DNA from 3 places in the Paenibacillus sp. PK1-4R genome. Region 2 is predicted to be linked to each of the others. Evidence: riboswitches for the same ligand, from Rfam matches in the RefSeq annotation. Region 2 holds a riboswitch; each other region holds the start of a gene.
The links. A riboswitch is a leader RNA that binds a small molecule or an ion and turns the genes downstream of it on or off. The one in region 2 is predicted to bind cyclic di-AMP.

Region 1: it holds a riboswitch for cyclic di-AMP, as region 2 does, so the genes downstream of both, QNO02_RS00525 (C40 family peptidase) here and QNO02_RS17415 (3D domain-containing protein) in region 2, are expected to answer to the same signal.
Region 3: it holds a riboswitch for cyclic di-AMP, as region 2 does, so the genes downstream of both, QNO02_RS10230 (C40 family peptidase) here and QNO02_RS17415 (3D domain-containing protein) in region 2, are expected to answer to the same signal.

Annotation. Positions count from the first base shown of each region.
Region 1 is NZ_CP126535.1:107,665-112,663, forward strand. Features, by position in the region: gene rbsK (ribokinase) at 1-584, shown strand, start outside; gene QNO02_RS00515 (c-type cytochrome) at 662-1,018, opposite strand; gene QNO02_RS00520 (GNAT family N-acetyltransferase) at 1,169-1,663, opposite strand; gene QNO02_RS00525 (C40 family peptidase) at 2,019-2,489, opposite strand; cyclic di-AMP (ydaO/yuaA leader) riboswitch at 2,493-2,630, opposite strand; gene QNO02_RS00530 (hypothetical protein) at 2,876-3,727, opposite strand; gene QNO02_RS00535 (M1 family metallopeptidase) at 3,738-4,999, opposite strand, start outside.
Region 2 is NZ_CP126535.1:4,026,137-4,031,135, forward strand. Features, by position in the region: gene QNO02_RS17400 (PspA/IM30 family protein) at 1-32, opposite strand, end outside; gene lpdD (prenylated flavin chaperone LpdD) at 144-485, opposite strand; gene QNO02_RS17410 (polysaccharide deacetylase family protein) at 640-1,431, shown strand; gene QNO02_RS17415 (3D domain-containing protein) at 1,536-2,207, opposite strand; cyclic di-AMP (ydaO/yuaA leader) riboswitch at 2,210-2,406, opposite strand; gene QNO02_RS17420 (amino acid ABC transporter ATP-binding protein) at 2,625-3,347, opposite strand; gene QNO02_RS17425 (ABC transporter substrate-binding protein/permease) at 3,334-4,797, opposite strand; gene QNO02_RS17430 (M20 family metallopeptidase) at 4,981-4,999, shown strand, end outside.
Region 3 is NZ_CP126535.1:2,324,592-2,329,590, reverse strand. Features, by position in the region: gene xynC (glucuronoarabinoxylan endo-1,4-beta-xylanase XynC) at 1-706, shown strand, start outside; tRNA gene QNO02_RS10240 (tRNA-Leu) at 853-937, opposite strand; gene pelA (pectate lyase) at 1,076-2,038, opposite strand; cyclic di-AMP (ydaO/yuaA leader) riboswitch at 2,458-2,589, shown strand; gene QNO02_RS10230 (C40 family peptidase) at 2,595-3,059, shown strand; gene QNO02_RS10225 (carboxymuconolactone decarboxylase family protein) at 3,132-3,461, opposite strand; gene QNO02_RS10220 (hypothetical protein) at 3,603-3,821, opposite strand; gene QNO02_RS10215 (hypothetical protein) at 3,941-4,270, opposite strand; gene QNO02_RS10210 (xanthine phosphoribosyltransferase) at 4,368-4,949, opposite strand.

The DNA.
Region 1 (4,999 bases), 3.0 Mb from region 2:
TAAAAAGCCTGACTGCAGCCGCAGCGGTGCTGCTTCAGCTGGAGATCCCGCTGCCAGCGGTTACCCGCGCCGCCCAACTGGCGGCTGAAGGCAGCGCACTGGTGGTGCTCAACCCGGCTCCCGCGGTGCCGGGTCTGCCGCAGGAGCTCCTGCGGTGCGTCGACGTTGTCACGCCGAACCGCAGTGAGCTTGCCGTGCTTACCGGCCGGGATCATCTCCGGCCGGAAGACCTGGATGCGGCGGTCGCAGAGCTCGCCGCATCCCTCGGGGCCGCTGTCGTCACGACGCTCGGCCCCGAGGGGGCTGTGTACGCGGCGGCGCCTGGCGGCCGCGTACAAGCAGGGCGTGCCGGCGCTTGCCGTGCGCCCGGCTACGCCGTAAGCGCCGTCGATACGACCGGCGCTGGCGATTGCTTCAACGGCGCGCTGGCAGTAGCCCTCGCGCGCGGTGAGACTTTGGACGCGGCCGTAGGCTTTGCCATGGGTGCGGCCGCGTTATCCGTGACAAAGCTCGGCGCCCAGTCCGGGATGCCGTACGCACGTGAAGTTGAGGCCTTTCTGGCTGAGCATGCCGCAGATGCCTAATAATTGGTATAACAAAGAGGCTCTTATTCTCCCAAAAGGGGATTAAGGGCCTCTTCATTATGTAGTGCGTGCAGAGATTATTTCTTCTCCGACAGCCACATGGCGATATTTGCAATCTCTTCATCCTGCAGTTTGCCCTTGAAGGAAGGCATACCACCTTTACCTTTGACAATCGTAGAATAGATCTTCTCCAGATCATCCTGGCTGCCGATATTGGCCAGAGCAGGTCCTACGCCACCTTGAAGCTGATCCCCGTGACAGGAGATACAATTGGCTTTGACCAGTGCTTCAGCCTGTCCGGCATCCAATGTTACTTCCGGCATGGTTGGCTTGGCTTCTTCAGCCACTTCTTCTTTCCCTGGAAGCGTAAACATTAAAACAATAGCTAAAGCGCATGCTGCAAAAAATACTCCGCTCATGATCCATTTGTGCATCCCTTATGTCCCCTCCAGAATGAAAGATCATCTAACCTGAAACTATCCATATCATTATAACGGAACCTGTACTGACATCATAGCATTTTGTGGGAATTTTTTGAACTAATCACATAACAAGGGGCAAATTTAGTTGTTTTGCAATGGATTCTAACCGCGAGGCCCTTCATAAACCATACAGTGAAAGGGCTTCAAGCCGCTTGGGGTCTGTCGTTCGTATGTATCTTGGGTGACAAATCCACTCTTCAGATAGACTTGAATGGCACGAGCATTCCAAGTGAGTACTTCCAGATCAATCTCGTTCGTGGGATTTCGGCGAATGGCTTCCTGTACAATGGCAGTGACAAAAGCTGTCCCTTGACCCTGACCACACAGCTCTGGATGCATGCCAAGGCCAATCCGGGTTACCCCTTCAAGTGGGAAGTATTGAGCAAACCCACATATACGATCGTTCTGATCCAGGACGATCGCATATTGCTCCTGCCGCAGCTGTGCATCTCCGAATTCCACTTCCAGAGCTTTCATCTGGTCCCAGGGGAGCCAGCTGTAGATATTGTAAGGCGGGTCATACTGCCAACTGCAGATAAGCTCCGCATGTTCTTCTCGCATGGGTACAACGTGAAACGTCACAGGGGTTTCCTTCATACACCTGCATGCTCCTTTCCTTGAAACAGAACTCTTTGTCCACTCTACAAAAGAGATGTTCATTTAGCAAGTCTTCCTTCTCAAGAAAAAAAATGAAACAAAAGTTCCGGTAATTCCGTTTATATTATAACGGGATGGGTAAAAACATCATAAGGGCACGGACGAACGAACGCAAAATGAACCTGTTGATGTCGCAGGATATGCCCTGAGTATAACTTGCAACATGCATAAGGATTGAAGCACAAAAAAACCGCCGGATACATTCCTGCGGAGAATGTATCCGGCGGTTCTGTTATGCTTCTTGCTTCGTTCCAGTATGGTTAATGGTTACAGCATCATGTTGCTCAGCTTGTCCCTAGTCAAGGGCCAGTGATTCATATGCGTCCGTGCTCATAATCCGTTTCGCGCCAACATAACGATTGGCCCAATAGCTTTCACTCAATGCACTGATCGTAACGCCTTTGGAAGAAGAGGAGTGTGCGAACTTTCCATCCCCTACAAAGATTCCTACATGTGATACGCCTTTACCTGTTGTATTAAAGAACACCAGATCGCCAGCTCTCATTTCCATGCGTGATACGGAATCGCCCATGTCGAATTGGGAACTGGATTGGCGTGCCAAATCAATACCCAACTTGTCGAATACATACCGTGTAAATCCGGAGCAGTCAAAGCCGTTAAGCGTTGTTCCCCCACTTTTGTATGTAGTTCCCATTGCTGAATCAATTACTGTGTCCATCTTTGAATCTGCGAATGCGCTACCTGCACCAAGCGATAAAGCGAATGTGATGCTAAGTACAGCTGCGGTTAATTTCTTCTTGAACAAGAGATATTCCCCTTCCAACGCCTGCGAGGTTAGCTTAAGGATTCGGTTGAAGGTCCCCTATGATCCCTCTGTAGCAAGATCAATTCACCCATAACTGGTTCCCCCGCTTCCCAGGTGCCAGGAATTTGGCTATGCTAGTTATGCACCTGCGAAATCAAGAAATGACGATTTAATTTTAAGTAGTTACAAATATGAATGTAAAGATTACAAAGTTGTTACTAAAAACTCACTGCGATTATTGTAACAGAGGAGTACGGCTTTGGCAACGTTTAGCAACAAATTTAGCAAAAAAAACCTCGACCTTTGACGGGGAAAGGTTGAGGTTTGCCTATTTATAAGTACATATTAGGCCGTGAGTTTAACATACGATGGTAACAATTTTTAAACTATCTGCTCTCACCTTTGGATATTTTGGACTGCCATAATCGGAAATGGCTGCATATTTTCCACAGACTTAATAGACATCTAGCAAGTGGATACGTCTGTTGTAGTATAAGTCCGGTAAGTCCCGTTAATAACCATGAGGCTGAAGTGAATGACCCAAAGACGAGCAGGTGTACTCCGCCCAGCAGGAGTGCAATGCCGATTACAGCGATGAGATGACGCAGTGCAATCCAGAGTGCTTTGAGAATACCGTGAGCCCCGCCTTCTCCTTCTGGTGCCGACACACCGAACTGCATGTAGAGTATGGCATGGTGGATGATCCAACCATATACAATCCAGGCAGCAACATAAGGTATACCAGGCAAAAGTAATTGAAGGGAATGAAATCCGTCCATGAGAATCGAGTAGAGCTTCGGTAAGAGCCAGTAGGCGGGCAGAAGTATCAATAAAGTACGTATGGTGTGGAGCAGTAGCATCGGTTTCCACAGATTTTTGATTCCGCGGACAAAGGGGATGCGCTCTTCTGTAGAATTAAAGTGCTGAAGTGAGTAGAGCAGTCCTGCCTGAATGAGGGGGCTGATCAACATGCGAACCAGCAGCATGCCCCCTAGAATCCACAGATAACGATGAACCTCCGGATGAGTAGACAGGTTAAGTTGACTTTCCATTTTAAACAAAAGTGTACTCAGCTCCCCGGCATCAGAATCTGGATAGCGCAGGAGTAGGGGGATGACCGCCGATTGTACCATTCGATAGAAGAAATATCCCCAAATGAGCTGATAGAGAAATAAGAGTGCGGCAATGAACATATGCTGACGGACGAGAAACCAGCCTTCACGTATTTTTGCTTTCACCGTTTCCACCTCACCATGACAGACCTCCGAATATGGCTTCTATTAGTTTGGTTACACTCATGTTCCAGCGGGACTTCGTCCGCTCATCCAGTCCGGATTTCAGGAAATTGTTCATATGGCGGTTCTCCAGCACGATCGAGTACAGGGGATCGGTCATGGCCCAGGATACGGGGGATGTGTGAGTTAATTTATAGGTGATGCGATCTTCTTTGCCATTCCATTGCTTGGTGAGGATATGTCCGTCTTCAAAAGCAATGCGAACAGGAACGGCGTTGTAATCACTCCCTTTTTTTGCGATCGTCACGGATGACTCGTACAATGTTTGACCGTCTTTCTGTACGGGCGTAACACGAATCTTCTCTACAGCAAAGTCAGCCATCCCGTTACCATAGACATATTGATCAAAATAATCAGACCAGGAAGTGCGGGTCACTTGTTCCACAACGTTCTGAAAATCAGCCGAAGTGGGATGTTTGAAGCGGTACTTCTTCACATAGGTAGAGAGAATGCGTTCCATCGTTTTCGCCCCGACTTGATGTTCGATCCCAAGCAATACAAGCTTGCCACGTGTATAGACATTGGCTGCATACTCATTCTGTGAATCAAACTTCCAAGATTCTTGTGTTAAGGATGACGGAGACGTAACCAGTCCCGATTGTACCGGCAGATTCGGAATCAATCCGTATTCCTGCTCCATCAGTTTGTCTTCTGCATAAGAGGTGAACCCCTCATCCAGCCAGGCTTCCTCGAATTCGTTGCTGGCAACCATGCCGTAGAAGTACTGGTGTCCGATCTCGTGGACTACGGTACGTTCCAGGTCATAACCTGGGGTAGTATCATCGGCTCCAAAGGCCGTAACTAGCGTAGGGTATTCCATACCTCCAGCACCGTTCCCCGCTTTGGGTGGAACTACGATGGATAAGGTTGCGTAAGGATATGGGCCAAACCATTTGCTATAATTGGCTAGTGCGGCCTTCGCGGCGTAGAAATAACGTTCTTTCAGATCCTGATGAGCAGGGTCCAAATATAACTTGATTCGTACACCAGGCACATTGGGTGCAGAGAAGGGTTCCTCGGCGTAGACAAAATCCGGTGAAGCTGCCCAGGCGAAATCATGCACATCATCGGCATAGAATTGATAGACCTTTTCTCCGTTCTTCACCACGGCTTGTTGCGTCGGAAATCCGGTAGCAGCAACTTTGTATGTTTCAGGCACCCGAATACGCACACTATATATACCGAAGTCGGCGTAAAACTCTGAATTGCCATGGT
Region 2 (4,999 bases):
GTTAGATCACGCAAACGTTTGAAAATGGACATTATGTTATTCCTCCTAGTCGATATTACATCGTATATAAACATACATACGTAACAATCTACAACTCGTTTCAATTTTAGCAAATAAAATCAAAACATTCGATGGCTCTTATGTCAGGAAGTTCGTTTATCTTTGTTCAAATGATCCTCCATCAACCTCTCTGCAGTCTGCACGATTTCGTCGATCTGCATCCGCGTGATGGAATCAAAATGAATACCCATGATCACCGTAACGGTTACTTTCAGCTGCAGGGCAGCCTTTCGGGCAAGCCGCTCACACAGCTCTTGTTCCTTATGCCCAGGAATATGTACCGTCGTCCCGCTGACGCGCTCATGATCCACGTAGAACGTGGCTACGGCGCCAATATGCGCCTTTCCTCCGGTAACGAGAAAAACCTTATCCTCTCCTGCTTCAATCACCTGTAAACGTATGGATTTCAAATCATATGTACTCATATCCTATCCACCTATCCTTTTCTATATGTTATATATGGAGGAATTATGGCTGTCATAAGCTAAATCCGCAATGAAACTTCTCACACTACGCATATTTTATGAAACCCCCGGGCATACCAAGAAGAACGTCATTTTGGAAAAGGAGGCCGTTATTATGCGCGTACGCCTCATTATGCTGATGGTTATCGTTATTTTTCTCGGAGGATATCATGCTCCAGTTTCATCGCGGGATGTTTCAAGCCCGCCAAGTGAATCAGTATCAGGTTCGGATTCTGCGGAAGAAGAACAACTGACATTGGGACAGTTACGTCAAAAATATGCCGATACGTTCAAAACCAATGGTCCTTCAACAAAGAAGGTTGCACTGACTTTTGATGATGTACCTGATCCACGGTTTACTCCACAAGTGCTGGATGTATTGAAGAAATACAATGTCAGAGCTACATTCTTCATCGTGGGTAGTCGTGCTGAGAAACATCCGGATCTGGTGAAACGCATCGTTAAGGAAGGGCATATGGTTGGTAATCACAGCTACAATCATCCTGAATTCAGTAAGCTGTCGATGAATGCCTTTCGCAAACAAATTTTACATACCGGGGATATTATTCGACATTTGGCGGGATATACGCCCAAGATAATTCGGCCGCCTTATGGAGACATTAATGAAGAACAGCTGCAATGGGCTGCTAGACAACACTATAGCATTGTAAACTGGAACGTTGACTCACTGGACTGGAAAGGCCTCTCCAAGGAAGAGGTGAAGGATAACATCCTATCTGCCGTGAAACCTGGCTCCATCGTTTTGCAACATGCAGGAGGCGGTGTGGGATCTAACCTGAACGGTACGATTGAGGCATTGCCTGAAATAATTGAAGAACTGCGTAACCGGGGATATGAACTGGTCACCTTGGACGAGATGTTGGGATTGCCAAAGGCCAAAGATTAAGATGACCGTGATAGCAAATAATGCAATATTAAAAGGGTGCTGTTCAATCGCAAATTAGCGACTGGCAGACACCCTGTTTGAATTCGTTAGATGTAATTTACTTTCTACTTAAGAATGTACAGCTCGATATCCTGGAAACCAAATGTGCTTACGGACTGTTTGCTACCCGGGATAAAGATATCAATCCGGTGACCCTTGATTGCACCGCCCACATCACGCGCTGTGGCTACAAAAGCCTGTTTTGGCAATCCTGGATGGCTGTGACCAGTTACCAGTACTTTGGTTCCGAGTGGAATTACACTTGGATCAACTGCAATCGTACCCAGTTCAAGGTCATTTCCGAAATAATCGACTGCACCCCATCCTCCATTTTCAGACGGATCTGCAGAGTATGCCGTTGCTTTCACGTTCACAGCTTTGCTGTAATCAAATGTTTTACCCCAGGCTTGAACCACTTTGTTATCTGCGTTAACGTCCAAGCTTGCTGTAGTAACCGTTTTGGCTTGGGTCTTGCTCTCCGTCGCCGCGGCAGCTACATTGTTTGCCTTACCGGGAATCGTAATTTTCAAACCACCATAAATATTGTAAGGTGAAATGTCGTTATTTGCTTTAACCAACGTGTTCATTGCTACTCCATATTGTTTTGATAAGGTGTAGAAGGTATCCCCTTCTTTGGCCACATGAACTGAATCGGCGTGAGCCGGAACGGCTTGAATGAGCATTGCTGTTGTCAATAATGCTACTGCTGTTTTGGCTATACGTTTCTTGTTAATCATGGTCTTCCTCCCTCATTGTGCCTGCGAAGTTAGTTGTCGGATTCGGATGAGGAGCCCACCCTATAGGTTCTTCATTACATTTAAAACGTTATGTACCCCTAATTCACCCCAAGCAGTGTGCTGTAGATCTTCCCCCTGCACAATCTGCATCGTTACATCCCCCGCACTCCCTGTCCGGAAGTTTCGGCAGAGTTCAATATATCACAATTTTGTAACCTGAACTTGTAGTAATTCTTACCAAATGGTTTTTTAGCATGTAAGCATAATTAAGAATACTGGATACTTTAGAAAAGTTGGGAGATCCGATACTTTACATTTGGTAACAGAATAGTTACTTTTTCGAATTCATACGTGATTATTATCCATAAAAAATAGCGTTACCGACTCGAAGTCAGTAACGCTATTTGATCACTTCGTTTAGAGTACTTTCGCAAGAAAATCACGTGTACGTGAATTTTTTGGTGCTCCAAACACCTCATCAGGTGTTCCCTCTTCTACAATAACCCCGCCATCCATGAACAGGATCCGGTCTCCCACTTCACGTGCAAAACCCATCTCATGTGTTACGATGACCATCGTCATCCCGCCTTCTGCAAGACGTTTCATGACATCCAACACTTCACCGACCATCTCGGGGTCCAGTGCCGAAGTAGGCTCGTCAAACAGCATCACATGCGGCTGCATGGCCAATGCTCTAGCAATGGCGATCCGCTGCTTCTGTCCACCAGACAGCTGATTCGGGAATGTATCTTTTTTATCGTACAAGCCCACGGTGTTAAGCAGATCAGCAGCAATTTTCTCCGCTTCCTGAGTGGATTGTTTCTTCACTTTAATTGGAGCAATCGTGATGTTTTGCTGTACCGTTTTGTGTGGGAACAGGTTGAAATGCTGGAACACCATGCCCATTTTTTCCCGAGTTGCATTAATGTTGTGCTTCGGATCAGTGATTGACACGCCTTCAAAATCAATCTCACCCGAGGTAGGCTGTTCCAACAGATTCAGACAACGTAAGAAAGTACTTTTACCTGAACCGGAAGGGCCGATGACTACGACAACCTCACCTTTGCCAATTGTCACGTTAATGCCTTTAAGCACATCGTTATTTCCATAAGATTTGTGTAATTGTCTAACGTCTATCACTTGCACTCAACTTCCTTTCCAGTCGTCCCAGCAGCTTGGACAAAATGAACGTCATTACAAAGTAGATGGCTGCTGCAATCAAAAATGGACTCAAGCCTTGATACGTAATGTTTTTGACTACACTTGCCTGATACATAATATCCACCATACCGATAACTGAGATAATGGAGGATTCTTTGATGATAGTTATAAATTCATTACCGATCGCTGGTAATACAGCTTTGAAGGCTTGTGGCAATATAATGTAACGCATTGCTGCACCTCTGCCCATTCCGAGGGAACGCGCTGCCTCCAACTGACCACGATCCACACCTTGGATACCTGCACGGAAAATCTCCGCCAGATATGCACCACTATTGATTGAAAGTGTAATGATACCTGCCTGAAGTGCAGTAAAGTTAATGCCAAAGCTCAGGGAAAAACCATAGTAAATAATCATTAATTGTACCAGCATCGGTGTGCCACGAATCACTTCAACGTAAGCAGTACCGATCCAGCGCAAGATTGCAGCGTCATGCAAACGGAACAAACAGATGATTAATCCGATAATTACCCCGAAAATAACACCCAGTGCGGACAACAGAAGTGTGTATCCTACTCCTGTAGCATAGAAACTTTTGTACTCCCAGAATACTTGGAAAATATTTTGTGATTTGTTCGCTTTATCCGCCATCAAGAGGCTGGCGTCCGTCACCATCTGATTGATTTTATCTTCACTTTTCAATCGCTCCAGTGTTCCATTTACTGCAGCTAGCAGCTCGGTATTACCTTTACGAATCCCGATTGCGGCTTCTGCTTGCTCTTCGTCCGGAACAGCAGCAGCAAGTCCAATGATATCGTCCAGATAACCTGCAGCAACGGTATCTTCAACGATTGCCGCGTCAATGCGTTTTGTTTGCAGTTGAAGCACAATATCCGAGATTTTATCCAGCGCAGTAAGCTTCGCTCCTGGAATACTCTGTCCGATCGTTTCCTGAATGGAGCCTTTCTGGACGCCAATCTTCGCATTTTCAAGTTCTGCCATAGTTGGATATTTGTCTTTATCCACATTGCGAACCATAATCACTTGTTTTGATTTATAATAGGTGTTGGAAAAATCGATACTTTTCTTCCGCTCATCCGTCGGCGTCATACCTGAAATCACCAGATCAACACGCCCGCTTTGCAATGAAGGCAGAAGACCGTCAAAGCCCATATCCTCAATCACGAGCTCAGCGCCAAGATCTTTGGCAATCTCTTTGGCGATCTCAATATCGAAGCCGACGATTTCATCTTTGCCATTAATCACTTTATGGAATTCATATGGTGCAAAATCGGCACTAGTACCGAGCACCAGCTTTTTACTGCTTGAATTATCTGTAGTTCCACTTGCAAATGCCACAGGAACGGCAGTCGTCAGCAGAATAACAAAGGTCAACAGCATCATGGTGTAACGACTTATTAATTTCAACCTTGTTCTCTCCCCTTACAATACTTTGTATGCTTCTCATGTTGATGACTGAGTCATTATAAAGTACAATGCATGATTATGCAATGCATTTTGACATTACAAATCTTGACTTGTTTCTGAAAAATTGAAGCAAACATGATATAATCAATGAATTATTTTCATTTTTGCATAAGGAGTTTACTAATGACATCTAACAAATCAC
Region 3 (4,999 bases), 1.7 Mb from region 2:
GCGTCCAGGCTACCTGCGAGTCGACGCAACGAAAAATCCGGATACGAACACCTTTGTCTCAGCCTACAAAGGTGATAACAAAGTTGTCGTCGTGGCGATTAACCGTGGAACTTCAGCCACAAGCCAAAAATTCGTTCTGCAGAATGGTAATGCCTCCACTGTGTCCTCATGGATTACGGACAGCAGTCGAAACCTGGCAAGCGGAACCCCGCTTACCGTATCCAATGGAGCCTTCACGGCACAGCTCCCGCCTCAGAGCGTAACAACATTTGTTGCCAACATTACTGGCGGAAATAGCGGCGGGAATACAGGCAGTGGCACTACGTATGAAGCTGAGACCGGAACGTCACTTACGGAAGCTGCCATTGAAACAATCTACCCCGGTTACACTGGCTCCGGGTATGTTAACTTTAATGCGATGACTGGTTCAGCCATTCAATGGAACGGCATTAATAACGCTACAACAGGTACCAAAAACGTAAAGTTTCGTTATGCGCTGGAAAGTGGAACACGGAACCTCGACATTTTTGTGAACGGAACCAAAGTCATCAGCAACGAACCCTTTCCGGCTACGGGAAGCTGGTCCACTTGGGTTGAAAAAACAATACAGGTCCCCATGAACACGGGGACCAATACATTGAAAGTGGTTACCACCGGATCGGAAGGACCGAATATTGACAGCATTAATGTTACCGCAGCGCAATAAAAGTTCCATATGGCTGATGGAAGACCATTTGCTGTAAGAGCAGCTAAGTAGTAACCTCTTGGATACTCAAGTCTAAAGTTAGTGTTATATCAAAAAATGCAAAAAAAGACTCCTTAAGCATTAGCTTAAGGAGTCTTTTTGTTAGATGCGGTCGAGAGGACTCGAACCTCCACGGGGGGTTAGCCCACACGGACCTGAACCGTGCGCGTCTGCCAATTCCGCCACGACCGCATATTGTATCTCCGTCATCAATATCGGCGACAAGAAATAATATATCATGTGGAATCTATCATGTCAACACTGAAAATAATAACAATAAAGCCCGAACCAGACATCCATGTCGATTCGGGCTTTACCTTTAACTACAAATTACAGCTTGGAAGGCCAGTTGCCATACCAGGCATAACCGCCTCTTCTTTCTTTATCAATATCACTTAATTTGTATTTAACTACCCCGTCACGACCAATAAAGATTGGTTTATCCGTTCCGATCTCATAGAAGCGTGCCCAAATTGGTGCAGCTTTGGAATCTGCGATAATTTTACTGTCTCCATTAGCTCTTTCATACTTGTAACCCGTAATTTTCACCTTGTTAAACCAAGCCTCAGCTCCTTTAATGGATGCGGTAATTTTAGCGTTAGCAGGTCTGGTTTTTAGAAATTTAACAATCGTTACACTCTCTCCAGCTGTCAGCGATGGCACTTCGTAGATTCTTGCGCTCGCTGGTTTAAGGGAACTGGAATCATGTTGTTGTCCCCATGCTGTCAGCTTACCACCTGAAACGACTTGTGTATTCAGAATCGCCTCCACACCTTTGGCAACTGAATTTTTACTGCGGTTAGCAAGTGTGCTGTCGATAAATGAAAAATCACCTTTGCGGGCTGCTACTTCATCCAGCATGATCATTACATTAATCATGGCATCATCATTATAGGTAATGTGCTTGTGATATCCGGAGCTTTGGTAGACCTGTGGCCATCCTCCGTTTGAATACTGCATGTTGATCAAAAAGTTAATTCCTTTGATTGCAGCTGTGGAGTATCGCGGATCATTCGTCTTTTTAAATTCCTTCGCCAATCTTCTAATTTCTGAGTATGTAGCCTTGTTGTCTATCGTGGACTTCGCCCACTCTCCACTTGTCTGTTTATAATCTTTTCTCCAACCTCCATCTGGCAGCTGGTTCTTCAAAATATCAGAAATACTCGCTGTAGTACCCGATGCATCCGCAGCAGATACCGTCCCTACAGGGAGAACTGCCATTCCAACTGCTGAGAACACCATCGTACATGCCAGGACAAAAGTAATTATTTTCTTCGCTTTCAAATGTAACACTCTCCTATGTTCGTTTTTATAAATCTGCCACTTCTACTTTACCTATGATAAGCGTCCCCAAACCTCCTTTATTTGTATTTATCGCATAATAAAATCAATTTTAATCCAATATGTGGATTGGATAATCAGATAATATGCAAAAAATCGATTTTTGTCAATATATGCAACTTAATGAATATAATCTCTCTAATTCTACATAACGGGATAGTTCTTTTAACTCATGACAAACCTATTTATATATCCAAATTCGTCTTAAACGAATCAATAATGACGTTTTTGTCATGAATGACACCCAAACTTAATCCCTTCTTTCATATAAAAACCTTAATTCCGCTAACATTGAGGTATTACGAAGGGTTTTAAATGGGTTTGACAATTACGCATTTATGCAATATAGTTTCAAATAGTTACAAAAACTTAATTATTCATTGCCGAGTTTCATGTTTGAAAACGGGGGAACCAATTTGGGTGAATTATTCTTATACATAGGAAATATAGGGAACCTTCTACCGAACCCTTAGCTAACTCCGTAGGCATCGAAGGGAGAACATTGATTTTGAAAAAACTGATTATCTCCATTTTTGGAGCAGCTGTATTATTTACATCCGGGGCAACAAGCACAGAGGCAAGCAGTATCAACTCCGTAGTGAACAACATGACAGGTATTCCTTACAAATGGGGTGGCACGACTGTAGCCGGCTTCGACTGTTCTGGTTTTATGAGATATCTTTTCAACAAATACAGCATTGAATTGCCACGTACTTCTCAGCAGCAAGCCAAAGCAGGTACTCCGGTAGCCAAAAGCAATGTTCGGACAGGTGATCTGGTGTTCTTTAACACAACAGGCAAAGGCATTTCACATACAGGTGTATATATCGGCGGCGGACAATTCGCTCATGCCTCCAGCAGTAAAGGTGTAAGCATCACGAAGTTATCGAATCCATACTTCAATGACCGCTATGTAACAGCACGTCGGGTAACTGGACAGTTTATGTATGATAAAATGTTAGGTAAAATGTAATTCACATACAAAAAGGCATCGGTTATTAACCGGATGCCTTTTTTGTACTTAAAATGTATGTTGCATTGCTTATTAATGCAGCGCCTTCTGCACTCGCATCGCGCCCTGAGACAGGGCATGTCCTCCTCCAACAGCTCCGGCCACGGCTACGGTCTCCATAATCTCCTGATCTGTTGCACCCTTGGCACGTGCTTCTTCTACATGGTAGAAGGTACATACCTCATTGTTGGCGAATAATCCAATGCCAAGTGCAATTAGCTGTTTTGTCTTGGCATCAATCACGCCTGGTTGGAAGCATTCTCCCGTAAACTCATGATATGACTTCACCACACCTGGCAGTACATCGCTTAATGCTCCAATCTGATCCTTGTAGGCATGAACTTTATCATTCATCAATGTCATGGCTTGTAGCACACCCTCTCGGCTATAGTTACAGATCTTCCTCACTGTACCTATCTTCTCTCCCGAGTGAGTCAATTATTCCAAGAAATCATGGTAATTCCAAACATTTAACGCTCATGGCTCTGCCATAATTATAAGCTGTTACTCACTAAGTGGACTCTGGCGCGGCTCACTGAACAGCTGATATTTGTAACTGCGATCCAGCTTAACGACACGTCGATTCTGACGACGGATAAGTACCTGCTCGCCATCCCAGGCAACAACAATCCCGGTTACATCGTTAGATTCCAGCTCGTCCCGTACTACTCTTACTTTCTCACCTGACAGACGCAGGGCGTCCAGTTCTGTATCACTGATCATCTTCATGGCTCCTATATTCCAAATTTATTTACAAAAAGAGACCTAAATGAAATGTCATTTAGGTCTCACGTGACTGTATTGGACTGTCATGTCATTCGAAATTATGTCCCGACTGAAAGTTACCGCTGCGCGTGCTCTTTGCTGTCGTTCTTCTCGAACCAAAAATCAAGCACTTTGGCGGACATCACACGTTCTTCAAGGTACTCCACTTGATGCGGTGTAAATTGTTCTTTCCAAGAGAAGGACAACTCTTCGCACAAGCCTACAATCGTCAGTAATTCTGACCAGGCAACATAGCGTTTGTACCAGAAAAATTGAGGATGTTCAATCATATAGGGATAAAGGTCATCGAATTCCGTATGTTTACAATCCAGGGCACGTTCAAAATGAACTTTCGATTCCGCCAGCTTATCATTGAAAAATTGTTCTGTTGCCGGTTGGTTCCCCATGGTGTTGCCTCCTCTCCCTAACATAACCCCATTATAAATGAAATCGGCGGTCATGCAAAGGCATAGTTCAAAAAATAGGCCCTATTCCTTTAAAATGTCACATTTCGTTATCGTCAAATTGTACCGTACCATCGTTCAGGGAACGAATGCGTACCAAGGCTTCCACCGGAATACCCTGTTCACGAATCGTGCGTGCCCCTGCCTGAAAACTTTTCTCGACCACAACGCCGAATCCGACAAGTTCCGCACCGGAACGCTCGATAATTTTGATGACGCCACGAGCGGCATCGCCATTGGCAATGATATCATCAATGAACAAAATACGGTCATTCTCATGAATGAACTCGCGGGATACCATAATGTCAGTTACAATTCCTTTGGTAAAGGACGGTACACGTTCACAGTAAGCATCAGGATCAGCCAGAAGTGTTTTTTTGCGACGGGCGAATACAAGTGGCACCCCAAGTTCATAGGCTGCGGCAAACGCAACCGGAATCCCTGAGGATTCTACCGTGATTACCCGAGTTACTCCACTTTCACGAAAACGGGCAGCGAACTCACGTCCCATCTCCATCGTTAATGCAGGATCAATCTGGTGGTTCAACAGACCATCCAGCTTTAATACTTGATCCGAGATAACCACACCTTCTTGTAAAATTCGTTGTTTCAATAATTCCATGATTTGACCTCCCAAGCCTATCCTATGAGGTAAAAGTATCATATATCTAT